Limnospira fusiformis SAG 85.79: one gene and its partner. The protein of the gene in region 2 binds, or shares a complex with, the protein of the main gene of each other region. Links are inferred from orthologs where the notes say so. Each region holds a gene or a part of one and is shown on either strand. Other genes may lie near its edges. The genes, in order: mfd and uvrA.

Region 1 (11,865 bases), 4.3 Mb from region 2 along the record:
GTTCACAGGATACAATATCCTTGGGGTTTTCGTGGCGACAGGCGGGATTAAAACAAAGACTCATAGTTTTTCCCTGGGACATAGTTATCCCTTAACTCTAACACAGATCCTAAGACTATGAGATAATCAACTGTTGATGATTATAATGTCCGTCTGATGAATACAAGCGATAAAATCAAACCCGACTGGGCTGGTGGTGATTTCCTCTCCCAATTTGTGAATCTTCTCATCCAAACTAAGCCAATTTTCAACCTCATGAAATATCAGGCTAGGCGGGTGTTAATTAAAACCGCCGAAAAGAAAGGCATTCCCTGGCGAGAAACTTATCAGCAACTCGAAGGGTCTGGCGTAACAGCCTTACTCCCAGAAATCACTGATACCACAGTAGTTTACCCCGACTATTATCAAGTTCCCTTTCATGCTTATGATGAAGGAAATCTTTGCTGGAAAGCTGCTTTTGAGGCGGAGTCTGCTACCTATTCAATGGCTTTGCGAGTATGGCCAAAAGAGGATTTATCATGGCTAACAGCCCAGGAAAGGTTGCGGCACAGTTTTCATCAGGTTTTAGAAAACTATAGCCCTAACCCAGTTCATGATATTTTAGATATAGGTTGTTCCGTGGGAATTTCTACCCAGGCTTTACATAGTTATTATCAACACAGACAAGAAACCTCAATCCGAACAGTAGGCTTAGATTTATCTCCCTATATGTTATCGGTGGCAAAAATGCGGGATACTCAAGGAAAAATTAGTGAGTGGAAACACGCTAACGCTGAGAATACGGGTTTTCCTGATGATTCTTTTGATGTGGTAACTTTGCAATTTGTGATTCATGAATTACCGCGAACAGCCACGCGGAAGATATTTAAAGAAGCCTTACGAATTTTGCGATCGCATGGTGTGTTAGCCATAGTTGATAATAACCCCAAATCCGCCGTCATTCAAAATCTGCCACCCGTGCTATTTACCTTAATGAAAAGTACAGAACCCTGGACGGATGATTACTATACCTTTGATGTAGAAACCGCCTTATCTGAATGTGGATTGAACTATCAAACCACCATCGAAACTGACCCCCGTCATCGAACTATTATTGCCATCAAACCTTGATTTAAAAAATAGGGCGCTATTGCGCCCAAGTGAAAATCGGCGTTTTTCTAGTTAGGACTTATTGCCAAAAACCTGTTTGCGTAAAGCGTTAACTTCCTGTACTAATTCCTGGCGGGTGGAGGCTTTCAGCAAGTAACGGTAGACAAACCAAGCCGCATATCCCATGCCAATCAACTCAAAAGTGGGAGCTACCAAGGGAATATCATTGAGGGCATCAACTACCGCAAATAACACCTTAATTGTGACCACTGCCACCACAATTAACAGGATAGTAACAATAGGTTTTTGATACTCTCCAAAAAACTTGGAAACATAACCTGGTAGTTCCGACAAAAAGACAACTACTTTCTCTTTGATTTCTTCAAATTGTTCTTTATTCGGTCCCTGGTCTGGTGTGGGTGTCATAGTTCCTCCTTCGGGGGAAGCTGTGGTGGGGTTGGCACTTTTGGTAGGTTCTACCATGTTAAATCTCCTTCGACTTAATACAAGATTATCGCTATTGACACTCCCAGCCCTAACAGGACGGGGATTCTTGGGTCTTCGGGGAGCGAACGCTTAACCCCTCACCAAGCATCTTCACCGCGTGTCCCACGGCTGCAAGTCCACGCCTTGAAGTTGAGTTTTTCGGCGAATATCACCCCTACCCTATCACAGAGACGGTCCGCTAGTTTCCAGAAGAAATACCGCCTGGTATTGCAGATCTATTCCTGCAATTGAGTCACTTTCATAGATCACCCTTGCGCCGGGCTAGGTTTCAGGCCCAATTATCCGGTAAACCGCATTTTTCCAGGGTGTCCCTATCCTGCAATAGTTCTTTAGTGGGTCGATCTACTTGAATTTTGCCATCTCCCAAAATTAGCGATCGCTCTGTTACTCGGCTTACCCATTGTAGATCGTGGGAAGCAATCAATAGGACTTCGATAGGTAAATTAACCAAAATTTCCGCTAAGTTACGCCGCCACCACGGGTCTAGCCCATTGGTCGGCTCATCTAAAATCAAAATGGTAGGATTTAGGGCTAGAATGGCTGCTAAGGTGGCTAAACGTTTCTGACCCCCTGATAGTTCATGGACAGACCGATGAGCCAATTTAGCTAAACCAAATTGGGCTAATAATTGATGGGCGATTTCTGAGGCTTGCTCATTACTAACCCCATAATTACAGGGACCGAACATGACATCCTCAAAAATGGTCGGCATAAATAGCTGGTCGTTAGGGTCTTGGAAACCAAAACCTATCTGGCGGCGTATCTGTCGCAGGCTTGACGGTTCTACCAAGGTTCCCTGAATCCAAATCTTGCCACTGTTAGGAGTTTTTAAGCCAATTAGGGTTTCCATCAGTGTACTTTTACCCGTCCCCGTTGGTCCGAGAAGCCCTAGACGTTCTCCTGGGTTCAAGCTAAAGGAAATTTCCCGCCAAATTGGCTTTTCCCCAGCATAGCTAAATGTCAGATTCTCAACTCTTATGCTACAATCAGATTCCCAATGCGATCGCTTCATCAAAACGCCGTTTATCTTCAAGATGGTCTTGGGGAATTCATAATTCACAGCGGAACCCACCCCTACCCAATTATTAATTATAGCCGGGTTTCTACCGCAGAAGTCAAGAAACCCGGTTTCTCAAAGAAACCGGGTTTCTAACCAGTGATTATTCGCCGTGGGGCGGGTTTATTAAGATGGTCGTGGGGAATCCATAATTTACAGCGGAGGCGCGCCCCTACCTAATTATTTATTAGAAGTCAAGAAACCCGGTTTCTCAAAGAAACCGGGTTTCTAACCAGTGATTATTCGCCGTGGGGCGGGTTTATTAAGATGGTCTTGGGGAATTCATAATTCACAGCGGAGGCGCGCCCCCACCCAATTATTTATTAGAAGTCAAGAAACCCGGTTTCTCAAAGAAACCGGGTTTCTAACCAGTGATTATTCGCCGTGGGGCGGGTTTATTAAGATGGTCTTGGGGAATTCATAATTCACAGCGGAGGCGCGCCCCCACCCAATTATTAATTATAGCCGGGTTTCTACCGCAGAAGTCAAGAAACCCGGTTTCTCAAAGAAACCGGGTTTCTTAAGATGGTCGTCAGCCCTTCATAATTATTAATTATTAATTATTAATTATTAATTATGATTGGATTCCCTCCTGCATAGTTTGCAACCATTGAATCAGACAATCGAGCTGCTTACTAGGAGGTAAGGCCCCCAAGCCACGAATCTTTACCTGTTTGCGACCGTAGATAAAGCGAGGCTGTAAATGTTCAGGTAAATTCTGCTTTAATAAATTCCAGGCGGGTTCTTCCATAGGTGTTTCTAAAACAATATTCTGCTTAGAATCATCCGGTCTAATGCGAGCAAACCCCAACTTTTTAGCGATTTGTTTTAACTCCATTACCCGGAGTAACTGTTGGGCTGGTGCGGGAATTTTACCATAGCGATCGCTCCAATCTTCCTCAATTCTACTTAACTCTTCCGAATCCTGACAAGATGCCACCGCCCGATAAGCACTCATTTTTTGATCTAAATCTGTGATATAATCTGATGGGATGAATGCCGTCAAAATCAGATCCACCTGAGTATCATCGACCTGGGGAATTTCCTGTCCGCGTACCTCTTGGATAGCTTCCTGTAGCATTTCGGTATATAAATCAAAACCGATCGCATTCATTTGACCCGACTGTTGAGCGCCCAAAATATCCCCAGCGCCGCGAATTTCCAAATCTCGCATCGCCAATTGATAACCAGACCCCAACTGGGTAAACTCCTTAATCGCCCTCAGTCGCTTAACTGCATCTTCTGTTAAAGCCGCCTGTCCGTCACCTTTAACCGGATAAAATAGCCAAGCGTGGGCTTGAACTCCCGCCCTCCCCACACGACCGCGCAACTGATACAATTGTCCTAGCCCGAATTTATGGGCATCCTCGACCAGAATAGTATTAACACGGGGGATATCTAAGCCCGACTCAATAATGGTCGTACAGACGAGAATATCAGCCTCTCCGGCGCTAAAAGTGAGCATGATCGACTCTAACTCTCCAGCTTCCATTTGACCATGAGCGATCGCCAATCTAGCACTAGGGACCATTTCTCTAATCGCCGCCGACTTCTCCTCAATACCCTCAATGCGGGGAACCACATAAAACACCTGTCCTCCCCGATCTAGTTCCTGACAAATCGCCGCCCTAATAGTTTCCTGGTTTAATGGTCCTAAATGGGTTTGAATTGGGCGACGAGAGGGTGGTGGGGTTGTAATTAAACTCATTTCTCGAATACCTGATAACGCCATATACAGCGTCCTGGGAATGGGAGTCGCCGTCAGAGTCAAAACATCCACATGAGTTTTTAGGGCTTTAATTTTCTCTTTTTGATTCACCCCAAACCGCTGTTCTTCATCCACTACCAACAGTCCCAAATCCCGAAATTTAATATGTTTAGATAACACCGAATGCGTACCCACAATAATATCTATTTCTCCGGTCGTTAACTTTTGTTGAATCAACTTTTTTTCACTAGCGCTACGGAAGCGATTAAGCAATCCAATTTCAATGGGATAAGGCGCAAAACGTTCTTTTAGTGTGTGATAATGTTGTTGGGTGAGAATCGTTGTGGGGGCGAGAAATGCCACTTGTTTCCCCGCCGTAACTGCTTTAAAAATCGCCCTAATTGCTACTTCCGTTTTCCCAAAACCGACATCTCCACACACCAGACGATCCATAGGGCGATCGCTTTCCATATCCCGTTTCACATCTTGGCTACATTTCAGTTGGTCGGGAGTCGGTTGATAAGGAAAAGAATCTTCCATTTCCTGCTGCCAAGGTGTATCCTGGGGATAGCTAAATCCAGTTTTTTGGGAACGTTCGGCGTAAAGTTTCAGCAAATCAACCGCCAATTTTTTAATGGACTTACCCACTTTTTCCCGACTTTTTTCCCAGGCTTTACCCGTCAACTTATTGAGTTGGGGAACCTTCGACTCTGACCGCCTTAGACGGGATAAAGTTCCCACCTGATCCGCCGCCACTCTTAGGGTTCCATCTGCATATTGTAACACTAAATAATCGCGGATTTCTTGATTAATAGTCAGGCTTTCCAACTTCACAAATTTACCGATTCCATGTTGGCGGTGAACCACATAATCTCCCGGTTGTAGTCGATTCGGATCTACCTGTTTGGAGGCGGCGCGGCGGCGTTTGCGGATATAACCAGAAGTAGCTAAAGCGTGTTGACCATAAAACTCTCTGTCCGTGATAATAACTAAACGGAAGGTGGGGAGAATAAACCCTTCTAATTCGGCTAGTCCCGTATATTTTAAAGCAATGGGGGTATTACGGATTAATGAGTCTATGGCTGGATAGTCGCGGGGGTTGGGTATAAATTTAGATGGGCAATCATGTTCCGATAACAAAGCCACTGAGCGGCTAGGTTGGGCGGAAATTAGAAAGACTGTAAATTGGCGATCGCGTTGTTGGCGAATCACCTCGGCAATTTTTCCGAATTGGTGGGGAGTCACCGGGACGGGACGACTGGCTAAGTTTATCGATGCTGTGGAAGCCTGAATAAGAGGGGATTTATAATCAGCCAGTTCACTGAGATACAGCCTATCAAAACGATTTTCAACCGTCGCTAGGGACTCCCGGAAGCATTGATGAATTGCCGGAATTTCCACAGATATCCCTTCTGCTGTTACCAGCTTACCTTGTTCATTTTGCCACTGTTCATCGATATGTTCAAACCAGCGATCGCCATGACCTGCACATTGGTCAGGTTCATCAATTACCGCTAAAGTTAATTCCGGTAGATAATCAATTAAAGAAGCTGGCTTGTGATATGCTAATCCTAACAGATGAGATAGTCCGGTTTTCGTCTCCGATATCTGAGCCGATTTGAGAGTTTCTAGGGTCTCCGTAGATAGGGATAAATTCGCTTCGATAATCGGAGCAAAATTCGTCGGCGTGAGAATTAGTTGCTCAACCCGATCAAGCGATCGCTGTGTCACCGGGTCCAGTTCCCTAATTCTTTCTAACTCATCCCCAAACCATTCCAGACGCACCGGAAGTTCTGAAGCCACAGGGAACACATCTACAATATCTCCCCGGCGACTCCACTGCCCCTCAGTTTCCACCACTGCCACCCGTTGATATCCCAACTGGGCGAGTTTTTCGTCTATGGTTTTTCCTTCCCAGGTCATCCCCAACTTCAGGGTTAGACAATAACTCTGGAAGTCGCTCACCGGAGGGAGATGGGGTTGTAAAGACCTCTCTGTAGCTACCACCGCCACCGGGTCTGCTTTCCCTGTGTTTCTTGCCACTAAGTCCGCTAATACCTGCATCTGTCCCCAGACCATCTCTTCGCTATAACTGGGTTCATAGGGGGATGCTTCCGAGGTCGGGTAAAAGTGTACCGTCTGCCACCCCATCACCTCTAGCTGGGCTGACCACCTACCAGCCTCTTCCAAAGTAGCTGTTATCACCAATAGGTTTAACCCCGCTTCCTGGGCTAAAGCTGAAGCCGTCAGTCCTTTGGGAACACGGGGAAGACCGTTAAGGTGAAGAGCTTGCTGTTGGTTCAGTTTAGTCAGAAGTTCAGCCGTCAGAGGCGATCGCCCCAAGGTCCGAACTACAGCAGAAAAGGTCATAAGTTAGCCGACTGACAACAAAATATTTTTATATTCTATAACCTTTGGGCTATTTTGACGGCAACTTCTCTGATTTCCCCCACTTACCCTGATTGCCTATTTATCAACTCCACATCATCCGCCCATTTCCCTTCTGCCTTTTGATTACACTATTATCAAGTATTTCTACTCCCAAACCATGCCCCTCCCTATTCCCAGTTATCCATCAGAGATAGGTATGGACAATATCCGTCGGGACTGCTATCCTATTAATCATGCGAGGAAGTAAATTCATAAGGCTTCATGAAAAAATTATTACCATCTGTAAAATTACCGCCCTTACGGCAAATTTTACTCCTACTGTGTTGCTGGACAATTGTACCTTTCTTCTTAGTAGAAGTAATCATGATTGTCTCCGAACCCTATTTATTTCGCGGACTCTATAAATACGATCCTGACTTAGGGTTTAAAATTCGCGGTCATGCTAACGGTAATAATCAATTTGGCTTCAATGACCGAGACTATCCCCTCCAACCAGATCCTGATATATTTCGGATGCTCATTCTCAGCGACTCTTTTAATTGGGCTGGTGGTCAACAAGGCAACTATACCGCTTTATTAGAAAACCAATTTCGGGAACATTACGGACAGCATCAAGTCGATGTCATTAATGCTGGATATCCCGGAACCCATACCGCCGAACAACTAGCCTTATTGAAAAAATATGGATTGCAGTATAATCCCCATTTAGTCGTCTTGGGTTTTTTTGTGGGGAATGATTTTCTTGATGCTGACCCCTATCGAAAACGAATTATTGTTAACGACCTTTACATTGATATTGACCGCCGTCAGGAGTTAATAATATTTGGCTATCCGATTATTCCTAAATCACGACTCTTATTGTTTATTCAACAAAAATATAAAATCTTTCGAGAAGCCGCTAGGTCTCAACAGTCTCAACAGTCTCATCAACTCCCCCAGAGTCAGTTAGTGGCGACTACCGAGGCGATCGCCTTAGACGAACCCGAAACATCCCCAGGTATTCTGTCCCTGGAGAAATTTCTGGATGTAGAACGTGGTCGGATGAGTTTCTGCAATATCGAGAAGCTACAAAATGGCGATCGTGATGCTAACATTAACTATATCTTGGATAGCATCTCAGAAATGAATGCCATTCTCCAAGCCAGGAACATTAAGTTTATCGTGGCTATCTATCCCGACGAATACCAGGTTAACGACCACTTGTTAAATCAACTCCAGTCTACCTTTTACCTAAACTTAGATGATTATGACATTACCTGTCAGCAAAATATCCTCATCTCCCATTTGGAGTCAAACAACATTCCCTATATTGACCTCACTCCTAGATTTAGAGTAGAACAACAAAACCGCCATCTCTATCTATTCCAAGAACCCCATTGGAACTCCCACGGAAACCAACTGGCTAAAGATATCTTGTTTGAACACTTAGTTAAAATTACCGACTCCGTATTCGCCACCGAGGAAAAATGAACCAAGACAAGTTAAACATTTCCCGAAAATTACCGATAAAAGCCATTGTTAATAACCCAGTTTGTAAATTTTTTAGCCAAACCTTAATTATCGCGGGAATTACATTTCTGCTAACCGAGGCTACCTTCAGGATTTATCACAGAATTAATCCCACATTTGTTTTCTATAACCGTTCATATAATCGTTGGCGAGGAAGACCCCACGCCCAAGATTTTGACTTTCAACTAAACTCCCATGGCTTTAAAGATGTGGAATTTACCCAAGCAAAACCGGAGGGTATTTATCGAATGTTGGGAATTGGTGATTCCTTCGCCTTTGGAATAGTTCCCTATCACTATAATTATTTAACCTTGATTGAGAAACAGCTAAACAGCCAAGATAAAAATATCGAAGTGATCAATATGGGAATTCCTGGCTTAGGACCCGCCGCCTATTTGGCTTTATTGATTAATGAAGGGTTAGTGCTTAATCCTGATAAAATCCTCCTATCCTTTTATATTGGTAATGATTTTATCGACAATCACCTAACTTCCCTCGATAGAAATAAGCACACCTTCTATACCGTCGCCTTTTTACAATCTTTGATTAAACTCCAAACTCAGTTTGAAGGGACTGTCTATAACCCCAATAACCTCGAATATAAAGACGACCACCCCACCTTAACTGATGAGTCCTATCTTGAACAGGTTTCTAACCTAAGTCGTATGTTTGATATTAGGACAAGGGACGGCATTTTCCTAGGGTTTTTTGAAGACGCTATGGCGGATATTCGCCGCATTAAGGAGATTTGCGATTATCGAAATATTGACCTAACCATTGTGATTATTCCTAGCGAGGTACAAGTCAATAAACAATTACAATCCCAAGTTATTGATATCCTCAAGCCTGATGACCCCCAAGGTTTGGATTTTGATCACCCTAACCGCCTCCTACGCGATCGCCTTTCTCAATACAATATCAACTATATCGACTTATTAGATGATTTTAGGCAGGTTTCCCAGACTACCCGACTCTACCGACCTAATGACAGCCACTGGAATATCGCCGGAAACGCATTGGCGGCGGAATTAATTACCAAACATCTACTTACTCACCACTTCAACTCTGACGGGGATTAGCATAAATGTGGAATTTTGTCAAGCCCCCTAATTTTGGCCTAAAAAATACTCGTGCATCGCGGCGAAATCTTCTCGAGTCTCTATTCCCGAAATTGGTCAATGTCACTACGGCTTTACTGGCTTTGGGTTCCTATAATTTATCTTGTAGCTGACATAACCCACACCAAGAGGAGCATAACCTATAGATTCCACTCTATCATTAACATTGGGGCTTGTCAAGTACCGATTCTCTCGTCAGATTTTCTGCGATAATGAGAACCATTATCATCTAAATTTTTTTCGATTGATTTAATGTTTGTATCTAAAACCATGTTTAGATAATCCTAGATTATGTTTTATAGCCAGAAACCGGGAATTTTTGTGATTGACGATATTGTAGTGATATTCTATAATTCATGGATTAAATAAAAGTAAATTATTACTAATAATCTACATGAGTTGTAATCACTGCTCTAAAAACTGTTCAGGTCAAACTTCTAGCTCACCGAGACCTTGGTGGAAGTGGTGGAGACCGAAAAGCGATCGCCATTTCTCGGCGGTGTCAAATAAGCCTACAGTCGCCCTAGTGGGTTCTCCGAATGTGGGAAAAAGCGTATTATTTAATGCCCTAACTAGCTATTATGCCACAGTTTCCAACTATCCGGGAACCACCGTAGATATTTCCACAGGAGACATGATAATTGGAGACAAAGCGATCGCCATTATAGACACCCCAGGGATGTATTCTCTCTTACCCATTACCGAAGAAGAAAAAGTCGGTCGAGACCTATTGATGACTAGGGGGATAGATTTGGTCATTCATGTAGTAAATGCCCAACATTTAGGGAGAATGCTAAACCTAACCCTACAATTACTAGAAGCCGGATTACCAGTTTTATTAGCAGTTAATCTGATTGACGAAGCCGACCATCTTGGTATTAAAATCAATGCTGAAGACTTAGAGGAAAAGCTAGGTATTCCCGTAGTGTTAATGGCTGCAGCCCATAATATTGGAGTTCAAGAATTAAAAACCAAGGTAGTAGATTATGTTGAGTCCAGTAGTGTATCCTCCGACCATAGAAATAGCGATCGCTCACATCGAATCTCTGTTATTGAAAGATAATAGTCTCCCCTCCTATACCCTCTCCCATAGAAGTTTAGCCCTACTAATTTTGCAGCGAGATCCCCAATTTTTGGAGACCATAAAAACCAGCCCCTATCGGGAAGAATATGATCTGGCTATTATGGAAGCCCAGGTCAGTCTTGATGTTCCTATTAGTCGTGCGATCGCCATTACCCGACAAGAAAAAGCCGGGAATATTGAAAAAGAAGTCTTAACCGAATCAGCCACCGACACCTCAGACCTAGCCGAAAAATTGCACCAGATTACAGTTAATCCGATTACCGGGTTTCCTCTACTTTTAATCATCCTATATTTCGGCGTTTATAAATTTGTCGGTGAGTTTGGCGCGGGGACTCTAGTAGACCTAATTGAAGGCGGTTTTGAAACCTATATTAATCCCAGGGTAGATGCTTTCGTAGCCGCCGTAATTCCCCTAGAGATATTCCAGGATTTATTGGCTAATGATTATGGTATTATTACTCTAGGAGTTCGTTATGCGATCGCTATTGTTTTACCCGTAGTAGGGACTTATTTTCTCATGTTTTCCCTATTAGAAGATAGTGGATATTTACCCCGGCTATCTCTCATGCTAGATCAGTTATTTAAGATAATAGGCTTATCAGGAAGGGCGGTAATTCCCATGGTATTAGGCTTAGGATGTGATACTATGGCAACTGTCGTCACCCGCACCCTAGAAACTCGTCGGGAGAGGATGATTACCATTTTTCTCCTCGCCCTAGCTGTTCCCTGTGCCGCCCAGTGGGGCGTGATTTTAGGACTACTTTCCATGAAACCAACAGCCCTATTAATTTGGGGGGGATTTATCCTCTCCGTTTTTCTAATAGTCGGCGCATTAACTTCTCGGATTATTCCCGGAAATAGATCCGAATTTTATATGGAAGTTCCCCCTTTGAGAATACCCAAGTTACAGAATATCCTCATCAAAACCTATCTGCGTATGAAGGGATATTTTTGGGAAATAGTCCCCCTATTTATTTGGGTTTCCGTGTTTATTTGGATTGGTCATTTAACCGGAGTCTTTAACTGGTTGGTTGGTTTATTGGAACCCATTACTTTAGCCTTGGGACTACCTCGAGAAGTCGCACCTATTTTCCTCTATGGTTTCTTTCGTCGTGATTATGGCGCGGCGGGACTTTTTGATTTAACTCAAACTGGTATATTAACAGGTAATCAATTAGTAGTTACCGCCATAGTTTTGACTCTGTTTCTCCCCTGTGTGGCGCAGTTTCAGGTAATGGTTAAAGAACAAGGTTTGAAAATTACTCTGATTATGGTAGCATTGATTATACCTTTTGCTTTTACCATGGGATATGGTGCGAATTTTTTACTGGACCTGGTTGGGGTGAATTTTTAATGATTTCTCTCGTGAGTTTGGATCTGAGGGTAGATGCGATCGTTGTCG
Region 2 (11,254 bases):
CACCCTATCTAACACGGTCCGACAGGCCTTTAAGCGTTCGAGAGTGGGCGCTGTGGGCAAGTCTGGGAGGATTTCATCATCTTTAATTAGGTCTAATCCGGCAAAGGCCACCTGTTCCAAAATATCCGCGTGGTCGGCGGCGGACAACCCCAAGGCGGGTTTGAAAATCGCCATAATTAGGGGTCGGTTGGGGACTGCTAGGCGATCGCGAATTCCTGTAATTCCTAGTTTGGGGCGTTTCCCGTAATTTTCCCCCAGCCGGACAGCAATTACCTTTCCACTACCCGCCATGGAATATTTGCCAAAAATCATGGTTAGTAGGCTGGGGATATCGTTTTCTACGTTAGCCTCTGGAAAAGCAACGGTAACAATGCTATATTTTTGATCATCTGTTTGGATATTGATCACCTCTCCTAAATGCGATCGCATCACCTCTTCCCGGTGCTGAAAACGTGCATCCCAAGTTCCCGCTGTTTGTCCAATGGCGATTACTTTCCCTTGACGTTCTGGATCTATTCCCGGGGGAAATCGATAGTCTACCTCAATACTTCTAACCATAGATAAGTTCCTAGCCCTCAAATTATCACTTCTCTGATTATTGATTATCCTACCTTAACCTAATGGCTAAACCTGCGAAATTTTCCGATCTCCAATCTACCATATCCCCGGCTAGTCTGAACACTATTAGAATTATCGGGGCGAGACAGCATAACCTGAAAAATCTCAATCTGGAACTTCCCCGCGATCGCCTGATTGTATTTACTGGCGTTTCAGGTTCTGGGAAATCTAGCCTAGCTTTTGATACCATTTTTGCTGAAGGACAACGGCGTTATGTCGAGTCCCTTAGTGCCTATGCGAGACAATTTTTAGGACAATTAGATAAGCCCGATGTTGATGCGATCGAGGGGTTGAGTCCCGCTATTTCTATTGACCAAAAATCCACCTCCCATAACCCTCGGTCTACCGTGGGAACAGTTACCGAAATTTATGATTATTTACGTTTATTATTTGGTCGGGCGGGTTCCCCTCATTGTCCTATATGCGATCGCCATATTGCCCCCCAAACTATTGACCAAATGTGCGATCAAGTTATGGCACTTCCTGAAGGCACTAAATTCCTTATTCTTGCGCCTGTTGTCCGAGGGAAAAAAGGCACTCATCGCAAACTCTTATCTAGTTTAGCATCTTCAGGTTTTGTCCGGGTCAAAATTGATGGGGAAATTCTCGAATTGTCTGACCATATAGACTTAGACAAAAATCATGTCCATGATATTGAAATTGTCATTGATAGACTTATTGTGAAACCGGGGTTACAGGAACGTTTAGTTGATTCCCTAACTACCTGTTTACGCCATGGGGAAGGTGTTGCTATTATTCAGATTTTGGATAACCTCAGTATATCACCAGAAGAACAATTCCCCAAACCGCAACAATTGGTATTTTCCGAAAACTTTGCTTGTCCTGAACATGGGGCGGTTATGGAAGAACTTTCACCCCGCCTATTTTCTTTTAATTCTCCCTATGGCGCTTGTCCCGCTTGTCATGGTTTGGGACACTGGCGGACTTTTTCCCCAGAATTGATTATTCCTGACCCTTCACAACCTGTTTATAATGCGATCGCCCCTTGGTCAGACAAGGACAATTCCTTTTATTTATCCCTACTTCATAGTGTCGCCCAAGCCTTCGATTTTGAGATTTCTACCCCCTGGAAAAAACTGACACCCGAACAACAGCATATTATTCTTTATGGGAGTGATGAACCCATTTTAATAGAAACTGATTCCCGCTACCGAGAAAATCGCAGTTATTACCGCCCCTATCTCGGTGCAATTCCCATGTTACTCCGACAATATGAGGAGACAGGTTCCGAAGCACAAAAGCAGAAATTAGCCCCTTATTTGGTTGACCAACCCTGCGAAGTCTGTCACGGTAAACGATTGAAGCCAGAGGCGCTATCTGTCTATTTGGGACAGTATAATATAGCAGATTTAACCGAGGTTTCCATTCGGGATTGTTTGGATAAAATTAATCAGCTACAATTGAGCGATCGCCAAGCCCAAATCGGGGATTTAGTCTTACGCGAAATTAAGGCAAGATTACAGTTTTTGATAGATGTCGGTTTGGATTATTTAACCCTCGCTAGATCCGCTTCTACCTTGTCCGGCGGAGAAGCCCAAAGGATTCGATTGGCTACTCAAATTGGCGCGGGTTTAACCGGTGTTTTATATGTCTTAGATGAACCTAGTATTGGCTTACATCAACGGGATAATGGCAGACTATTAAATACCTTAATCAAGTTGCGAGATTTAGGCAATACCTTGATTGTAGTTGAACATGACGAGGAAACTATCCGCGCCGCTGATTGGTTGGTTGATATCGGTCCTGGGGCGGGAGTTAATGGCGGAGAAATTGTCGCCCAAGGGGATTTAAAAACTTTATTAACTACTCAAAAATCCCTCACGGGTGCTTATCTTTCTGGACGCAAAAAAATTGAAACTCCCCCCAGCCGCCGTCCCGGAAATGGGCGATCGCTATTTCTCAAAAACGCCCATTGTAATAATCTGCAAAATATCGATGTCGAATTACCCCTCGGTAAATTAGTCTGTATTACTGGGGTATCAGGTTCCGGTAAATCTACCTTAATTAATGAGTTATTATATCCCGCCCTCCAACATCATTTTTACGGGAAAATTGCCTTTCCTAAAAAATTAGATAAAATTCAGGGATTAGATGCTTTGGATAAGGTCATTGTCATTGATCAATCTCCCATAGGACGCACTCCGCGATCTAACCCCGCTACCTATACGGGAGTATTTGATATTATCCGAGGACTGTTTGCAGAAACCATTGAGGCGAAAGCTAGGGGATATAAGCCAGGACAGTTTTCTTTTAATGTTAAAGGCGGACGCTGTGAAGCCTGCGGCGGACAGGGGGTAAATGTGATTGAAATGAATTTTCTTCCTGATGTTTATGTGCAATGTGAGGTATGTAAAGGCGCACGATATAACCGGGAAACTCTCCAGGTTAAATATAAGGGCTATTCTATCGCTGATGTCTTGAATATGACCGCTGACGAGGCTTTAAAGGTTTTTGAAAATATCCCCCGCGCTACCACTCGGCTGCAAACTTTGGTTGATGTCGGTTTGGGTTATATTCAGTTAGGACAACCTGCGCCTACCCTTTCTGGGGGAGAAGCACAACGGGTTAAATTGGCTTCCGAATTGTCAAAACGCGCTACTGGTAAAACTCTGTATTTAATTGATGAACCAACTACGGGATTATCTTTTTATGATGTTCATCAGTTATTGAATGTTTTACAAAGGTTGGTTGATAAGGGTAATTCTATTATGGTCATTGAACATAATTTAGATGTGATTCGTTGTGCTGATTGGGTGGTGGACTTGGGACCAGAAGGAGGCGATCGCGGTGGTCAAATTGTCGCCACCGGAACACCCGAAGATATTGCTAATAACCCCCATTCCTACACCGGATTTTATTTAAAACAACTGTTAACAACTTCCTAAAAAAAACCGAGTTACAGAAACCCGGTTTCTTTCCTATACACAGAGAAACCCGGTTTCTTCAGAGAAACCGGGTTTCTTTGATTCTGGGGTTTCTTTCCTATATACATAGAGACCCGGTTTCTTTCCTATACACATAGAAACCCGGTTTCTTCAGAGAAACCGGGTTTCTTTGATTTTAGGGTTGATTTCCTATATACAGAGAAACCGGGTTTCTTTGATTCTGGGGTTTCTTTTATGATAATTTTTGTTGTATTAACTGCCAATGTTGTAAGGCGTTTTGATGAATATCTAGCCAGGGGATTTGATGCTGTTGGGCGAGGGTAGCGCAGTCCTCATATTCAGGATGCACATTAATAACGCGATCGCCTGAAAAAGCCACCTTAATTCTGACTAAACCATATTCAGTGTCAACCGTCTGTAATTCGCGGTCAAGAATAGTGCGACATTGCCAACTTTGACGAATCCCTAAAGTAGTAGTTTCGGCAAAGAGAATATTCCGGCAAGTATCCACAGCTTCCGGGTGACAAATCACAGTTAATAATATTCCGAGGCGAGACTTTTTCATGGTCACAGGTTGCACAAAAACATCCACCGCCCCCGCCGATAATAAAGCCTGAGAAGCATAGGCGATCGCTTGGGGGCTAAGGTCATCAATTTGAGTTTCTAATACTGCCACCATTTCCTCATCATGATTATGGAAAGTCCCCGCCAAACCATGACTTTCCGCCTTGGGTTTATCTGTATCCTCAGTTTCCCCTAACCAGAGGCGGAGAATATTAGGGATGGGAAAATTTGACGAACCCGCCCCCAGTCCCACCCGTTTCAGAATCATCGGCGGTGGCGGTCCGAATTCTGTAGCCAAAGTTACAGCGATCGCCGCCCCCGTTGGGGTAACTAATTCTCGTTCAATGCCATTGCTATAAACTGGAACACTACGCATTTCCCAGAGTTTCAGAACAGCAGGGGCAGGTACTGGTAAAATTCCATGGGCTGCCCGGAATGTGCCACCACCTACCGGAAAAGCAGAACAATAGAGGCGATCGATTTTTAGCCAGTCCAACCCCAAACAGGTTCCGACAATATCCACGATCGCATCTGTCGCCCCCACTTCGTGAAAATGTACTTTTTCCGGGTCAATACCATGAACCGCCCCTTCCGCCTCCGCCAGCTTGCGGAATACCGCTAAACTCATGTTTGCTGCCCTTGGGGGAAGTTTTGCCGCCTTGATAATGGCTTCAATGTCTGGTAGGTGGCGAGTGTGATGATCGTGGCTGGTCAGGTCTACATGAACCTTCGTGGCTTGTTGACCCTGGCGAGTTACCTTTTCAGCCCATAGCCGATATTCTTCAGCCATTCCCAGCCTTTCTAGCTGTGTCGTGAGATACTCCAGGGGAACCCCGGCATGAACTAACGCTGCGAGGCACATATCCCCAGCTATTCCAGTGGGACATTGAAGGTAGGCTATATTGATCATTTTCCGCCGTCTGGTTTGAGTGATATCGATTTGAGTTTAAAGTTATTTTACTCAAAAATTGGGCATGATCGGATCGTCATTCTGACTTTAAACTTTTAATGGTTCGATCATTATTCTAGTTCATGGACTTTATTATATGGCTACTCTGTACGAAATTCATCCCCAAAATCCCCAAAAACGCACCATTGAACAAATTAAGGATGCCCTCAAGCGTGGGGCAGTCATGCTTTACCCTACCGATACCGTTTATGCGATCGGTTGCGACCTCACCGTTAAATCTGCCGTGCAAAAGGTGCGACAAATTAAGCAGATTTCCAATGATAAACCTCTCACCTTTCTCTGTTCATCCTTATCTAATATTGCCGATTATGCCATAGTTACTGATGCCGCCTATCGCACCATCAAAAGATTGATTCCGGGGAGTTATACTTTTGTACTTCCCGCCACTAAACTGGTGCCGAAATTGGTGATGTCACCTAAGCGCAAAACTACCGGAATTAGGGTTCCTGATCATCCCGTGTGTTTAGCTATTTTGGAATCTCTGGGAAACCCAGTAATTTCCACTTCTGCACATATTAAAGAAGAAGATGAACCCTCCGCCTTAATTAAAAAAATTCCCCAAGAGTATGATAAGGTTCAGCTTTTTGATGCTTTGGAGAATTTGGTTGATATTATTGTTGATGATGGCGCTGATTTGGATTATCAAGTTTCCACAATTATTGATTTAAGTGCTGATGATCCTGTGTTGGTGCGGCGCGGAAAAGGATGGGAGGCGATCGCTGATTGGGATCTGCCAGAAGAATAGCTAAATAGCCCCAATTTTAGGGGCTAGGTTAAACTTTCATCAAACTTTAATTAATAAACTTTAATTAATGCGATCGCACAAATTTCTTTCCTCATCCTTTAATTCCGGGTAATAATCCAGGTAATCTTGGATGACATAACAAGCATAACTCAACTCATCTAAATTCATAATCTCAGCCAAATTCCAGATAATGACTTGATTATCATCTCCCCCAGAAATCATCCATTTTCCATCATTACTAAAAGCCACAGTCCGCACCGACCCTTGATGTCGGATCAAAGTTCTTATTTTCACCCCTTCATTAGTCCAAAGTTGAATAGTGCCATCCCAACTAGCCGAAGCAATCATCTGACCATCTGGTGAAAAAGCCACCTTATCAACAGTCCCCTGATGATGCAAAACTATCGGTTCTCTACCATCTAAAAACCATAATCTGAGCGTGTTATCTGTACTAGCAGAAGCAATCATATCACCCTGGGGACTAAAAGCCACCCCCCAAACACTACCCTGATGATTACCAATTAACCGCGTCCCAGACCCGTCTATATATACAACTCTGACTTCCGTATCCTCGCTACCTGTAACCACCATTTTACCATCAGGACTAAAGGCAATTCCCGTAATGGATTCCGAATATTCCCACTCCCGTAGAAACTCCCCCACTCGACTCCACAACTTCACCTTATTATCATTTCCCACCGAGGCTATAACCTCACCATTTGGCGAAAAAGCTAGTTGATTTCCCCCCATAGAATGAGCATTATTAATAACCTTTAATAACTCTCCCTCCATATTCCAGAGGCGAATACTTTCATCCCAGCTACTCGTCGCCAAAATTTCACCATCAGGAGAAACCGCCAGACCAATTACACCCTGATCATGACCTTCTAGGCTTCCCAGTAAATTACCCTGCATATCCCACCGATAAACCTCTCCACCCCAACTACTAGAGAAAACTTGCTGATGGTCTGGAGTGAAAACTGTCGCCCGCACATTGTCTTGATGTCCTGATAGCACAGTAAAAAACCGATTCTTAACTTTCCAGAGTTTAACCTCCCCATGGAAGTCAGCAGAAGCCAGAGTTTCACCATCAGGACTAAAGGAAAGTTGGGTCATAGGCGCAGTATGGGAAGCGAAAGTTTGCAGGTGTCTACCGTCAGGACTCCATAAACGAATACTTCTATCCCAACTCCCAGAGGCAATTATATTACCATCAGGAGAAAAAGCCACAGTTCTAATACTATTCTGATGTTCTCCGAGTACAATGGCAGACCTTTCATTAATAGACCATAATTTCAGTTGTCTATCCTGACCTCCCGCCGCTATATACTGACCATCAGGAGAAAAAGCTAAAGCCTCCACAGCTTGTTGAGAATGTTCAAAACTAGCTACTAACTCCCCTCCTATTTCCCACAGTTTTACTCTGCCATCATTACTCGCAGAAGCTAGGCGGTTACCGTCTGGAGAAAAGGCTATCTTTGTCAGCGATTTAGTATGACCCACAAATTCATTGAGTAAAGTCCCATCCCTGCGCCAAAGTTTTATAGAACCCTTAGTGCTGGTAGTGGCTATGGTGTCTTGACCCCAAATTATCAGATCCAATATTTCTTCCTCATGGGCGGAAAACGTGAACACCAACTTACCTTGATTTGACCAAATTCTGACTTCCCCATTGCTGTCTCCTGTGGCTATATAGCCGTCTGGGAAAAAAGAAAGGGTTCGTAATTCATAGGTAAAGTTATCGATAATATTAAGTAGTTTACCCCGTCGATTAAAAATTAAAACTTGATTATTTTTGTCGATGTCCTCCCTTCCGTCAGTATGGGGATAATTGGCGCGGGAAATAATTCCTATCTGTTCCCCATCTTCCGTCCAATTTAAAGCCCAAACTCGGTCTTGGTGACGACCAAAACTATTATATTCATTCATCCCATAAACAGATTGACTCAGAACGGCATTGACTTTTTTTAGGAGATGATCTTCTACGTTTTGGACATCCTTTAGCCTGATTTTTGCCCGCACAGCATTAACTAAAGCATTCAGGTTATTGTTTGATAAAAACTGACCCTCTGTGGCGGAAATTAGGGCTTCAATTTCTCGGACTTTGGTGATTTCGTAGCTGGCGATCGCTCGACGATATTGGGAGTAAGCTAAACCAGCTAATCCTAGGGAGAAGAATAACGATAAAACCACCGTCGTTAACAGTCGTCGCTGTAGTCTTGAGTTTTTATATTCTTCTAAAAGTCTCGCTTCTACCGCGATTAATTTTTCCGCTTCTAAAGCCTGTTGCATAGCGGCGCGATCGCATTTTTCCGAGGCTGCTAAAAATTTATAATCACCATCACTTAAACTTTTACCTAACGCCCAAGTCCGCGCTTCTAATAACGCTTGACCTCGTAAAAGCCGAGAGTCATCAGTTTGATGAGAAGCTATCCAAGCCTCAAAGTTTTGGGAATAGGGACGTAGTAAATTTAGCTGTAATTGAGTCCATTCTAAATTAAAAATATGCTCATAAATCGGATTTTTTACTTTTAACATATTCCCGGATTTTTCAATTAATCCAGATAGCAAAACCTCCGTTTCTTCCCGACTACCATCAAAGGGTATTTCTGTCTCTAGGAGTATTTTCTGATAAATCCCTAATAATCTTGACGAGATTTGAGAATTGCTAATTATTCTATTTCTAATGGTTCGTAAATGTTCCGGTTCATCCTGTTTCTCCCAATTGGTGATTATCTGGTCAATTACCAAGTCTTTGATCAACTGTTTTTCCGATAATATATCAGCAAGATTTGGGGAAGTTACACCGTAATAATGTTGGGAATAAATCAGATAACATAACTTCTGAGTTAAAAATGGCTGTCCTCCCGTCCAGTTTAAAATTTCTTCCAGCAAAATTTGGTCATTAAAACCGGGAACATTTAATCCCTGTTGTAGGGGTTTCGCTTCCTCTAGGGTAAACCCCGAAAGTGCGATCGCTGTGCCAATATTAAAAGGTGTTCGGGTGCGATCTCTAATTAAGTCGGAGGGATTAGCTACCCCAAAAATCGCAAAATTTAGCCGCTGATATGCTGGTTCAGTTGCCCGTTGATTATAACAAAATCGAATAAAGGCAAACCAATCATCTACCGGAAATGGCAAACTTAAAATAGTGTCTATTTCATCAACAAAAATGCAAAATTTATCCTGGTTAAATGTAGGCAGTAAAACTTCCACTATAAACTGATTTAATTTTTGTACCAATGAAAGTTCGCCTTGTTCTTGCCACCAGATTTTAAATGGCATAGATTTTAATAACCCAAACCCGCGCCAAAGTTCTACAAAAATTCCCTTATACCACTGCATTGGGGTGACATCTTCACTACCAATAACCGTCATGTCTAAGGTCGCACAACGTATTCCTTCTGCTTGTAAACGGTGGCGGGTTTGCACTAACAGAGACGATTTTCCCATCTGACGAGAGTTGAGAACATAAGCAAACTCTCCCCGTTTTAAGGCTTCATATAAGTCTGTGTCTGCCTGTCGCTTAACATAGCTAGGACAGTCTGTATGCAGACTACCCCCGACTTGATAAATTGACCGATATTCAGTTATCATAGTTAAAAATCTATAGCCAATTATGATAATTATCTGACTCTTACAATTACTCTTACAATGGCTCAAATCATCAACAGCTCTATCTTAAATTTTGGTAAAGAAAACATCCGATTCACCAAACGCCTATTTTGTCAAGATGCTAATTTTTTGCCCTAGCCAAATCCTCAAAAACTCGTGCATCGCAATTTAAAAATTTCACCAAAAAATATTAATATTTCACGATATATATAGGGTTTCCAGCTTTTTTTTTGCGTGTAGTCACAAGAATGCCTTTATTGCAATTTATATGAGTATAGCAAAACCCCCATGCTGTCGTCAAGTATTTCAGAGGAGTTATCAATTAAATTGTATTAAATCTTAACATGAGTTGGAAAATCAAAACTATCTTGATGAAGTTATTAGTAAAAGTTATTTTTTGGGGGTGTTTAAAGGCTGTGGGTGAGAGTCCCAAAGAATCTATTTAATTTTGGCAAATTTGGCGATCGCCATTTGGAGTATCGGGATTAATTGGTAAGTAATCGCGCACCCATTCACAAGCATAATTTTTCACCGATTGATAATTAATAGAATTATCGAGATTCCATAGAATAGCCACCCCATCAGTATCAGTAGAAATTAACTTTTTACCATCATTGCTAAAACTCACCGACAAAACCCTAGTTTGACGGGTGCGATGACCATTAAAAACCGCCAATTTTTCACCGCTAACAGTCCATAGTTTCGCACTTCCATCTGTTCCCACCGTCGCCAGTATTTTACTATCTGGGGAAAAATTAACATCAGATACAATATCATTATGATAAGTTTTAAAACTGTTAATTAAATTGCTATTAACATCCCAAATTTTCACCATATCATCCTCAGCTACCGAAGCCAAAAAGCGACCATCAGGAGAAAAATCTAAGCCTAATATAGTTCCGGTGTGGTATTGACTTAGTTCCCGTTTAAGACTACCATCAACTCCCCAAATTTGCACCGTTTCACCACTACCACCATAAGCAATTAACTGACTATCTCGGCTAATAGCAACTGTGCGGATAGTCTGTCCTTGTGAAGACCAACTGTTTTGCAAAACTCCATCTTTATTCCAAAGTTTGATAGTGCCATCACCACCACCACTCACCAGAAATTCACCATTAGGACTAAAAGCCACCGACCAAACAGGTCCAGTATGTTCAGTTAAAGTGTTGAGTAAAGTTATGTTGGTTCCATCAGGTGAAATTTGCCACAGTTGAACAATATTGTCATAGCTACCAGTAGCTAAAATCTGATTGTGATAATCAAAACTGACCGACAAAACTCCCCCATCGCTAGTAGGAATAGTCTGTAATAACTCCCCATTAGGTCGCCAAATTTTGAGAGTTTTATCATCACTACCAGTTACCACAAAACTGTCATCCTCAGAAAATACCGCATCTAAAATACCTCGATTATGTCCCCTCAAAATCGTCAGGCTAGGGTGGTCAAAACTCCAGAGTCGAAGACTGTTATCATTGCTTACCGAAGCCAGAGTTTTACCATCAGGACTAAAGCTAACATTCCAGACCTGTTGTTCATGACCTTCTAGGGTATATAACAAATTACCATCTATATCCCACAGCTTAATATTATTAGCTAAATCAGCGGTAGCAAAAGCGATACCTAAACGGCGGATAATGCTATCGGGAGGACTAATAGCCACAGACCAAACCCAACCTTCCTGGGAGGGTAAAGTAGTAATCAGACTGCCATCAAGTCCCCACACTTTGGCTGTACCGTCATTGCTACCGGAAACGATAGTTTTCCCATCAGGGGAGAATACCACATCCCAGACGGGGTTTTGGTGTCCCCTAAAGGTATTAACTAGACTGCCAT

The links.
Region 1: the proteins of uvrA (region 2) and mfd are in contact, whole or in part, in a crystal structure (PDB 4DFC), measured with the Escherichia coli proteins. The link is inferred for Limnospira fusiformis SAG 85.79 from one-to-one orthologs.

Annotation. Positions count from the first base shown.
Region 1 is NZ_CP051185.1:597,602-609,466, reverse strand. The notes cover bases 3,028-7,064. They hold mfd (transcription-repair coupling factor), read right to left. Parts: upstream 6,732-7,064; coding sequence 3,228-6,731; downstream 3,028-3,227. Other genes in these bases: HFV01_RS02950 (alginate O-acetyltransferase AlgX-related protein), read left to right, coding at 7,014-7,064. Outside these bases: HFV01_RS02975 (serine/threonine-protein kinase), read right to left, coding at 1-64; HFV01_RS02970 (class I SAM-dependent methyltransferase), read left to right, coding at 157-1,110; HFV01_RS02965 (CAAD domain-containing protein), read right to left, coding at 1,162-1,572; HFV01_RS02960 (energy-coupling factor ABC transporter ATP-binding protein), read right to left, coding at 1,865-2,608; more of HFV01_RS02950, read left to right, coding at 7,065-8,222; HFV01_RS02945 (SGNH/GDSL hydrolase family protein), read left to right, coding at 8,219-9,340; HFV01_RS02940 (FeoB small GTPase domain-containing protein), read left to right, coding at 9,774-10,442; HFV01_RS02935 (ferrous iron transporter B), read left to right, coding at 10,366-11,817; HFV01_RS02930 (FeoA family protein), read left to right, coding at 11,817-11,865. UniProt on the Escherichia coli protein: Couples transcription and DNA repair by recognizing RNA polymerase (RNAP) stalled at DNA lesions. Mediates ATP-dependent release of RNAP and its truncated transcript from the DNA, and recruitment of nucleotide excision repair machinery to the damaged site.
Region 2 is NZ_CP051185.1:4,917,124-4,928,377, reverse strand. Bases 299-3,724 are described here. They hold uvrA (excinuclease ABC subunit UvrA), read left to right. Parts: upstream 299-620; coding sequence 621-3,524; downstream 3,525-3,724. Other genes in these bases: HFV01_RS23185 (RuBisCO large subunit C-terminal-like domain-containing protein), read right to left, coding at 299-558. In the rest of the region: more of HFV01_RS23185, read right to left, coding at 1-298; nickel pincer cofactor biosynthesis protein LarC, read right to left, coding at 3,757-4,998; HFV01_RS23170 (L-threonylcarbamoyladenylate synthase), read left to right, coding at 5,135-5,803; HFV01_RS23165 (WD40 domain-containing protein), read right to left, coding at 5,864-9,400; HFV01_RS23160 (AAA-like domain-containing protein), read right to left, coding at 9,861-11,254. UniProt on the Escherichia coli protein: The UvrABC repair system catalyzes the recognition and processing of DNA lesions. UvrA is an ATPase and a DNA-binding protein. A damage recognition complex composed of 2 UvrA and 2 UvrB subunits scans DNA for abnormalities.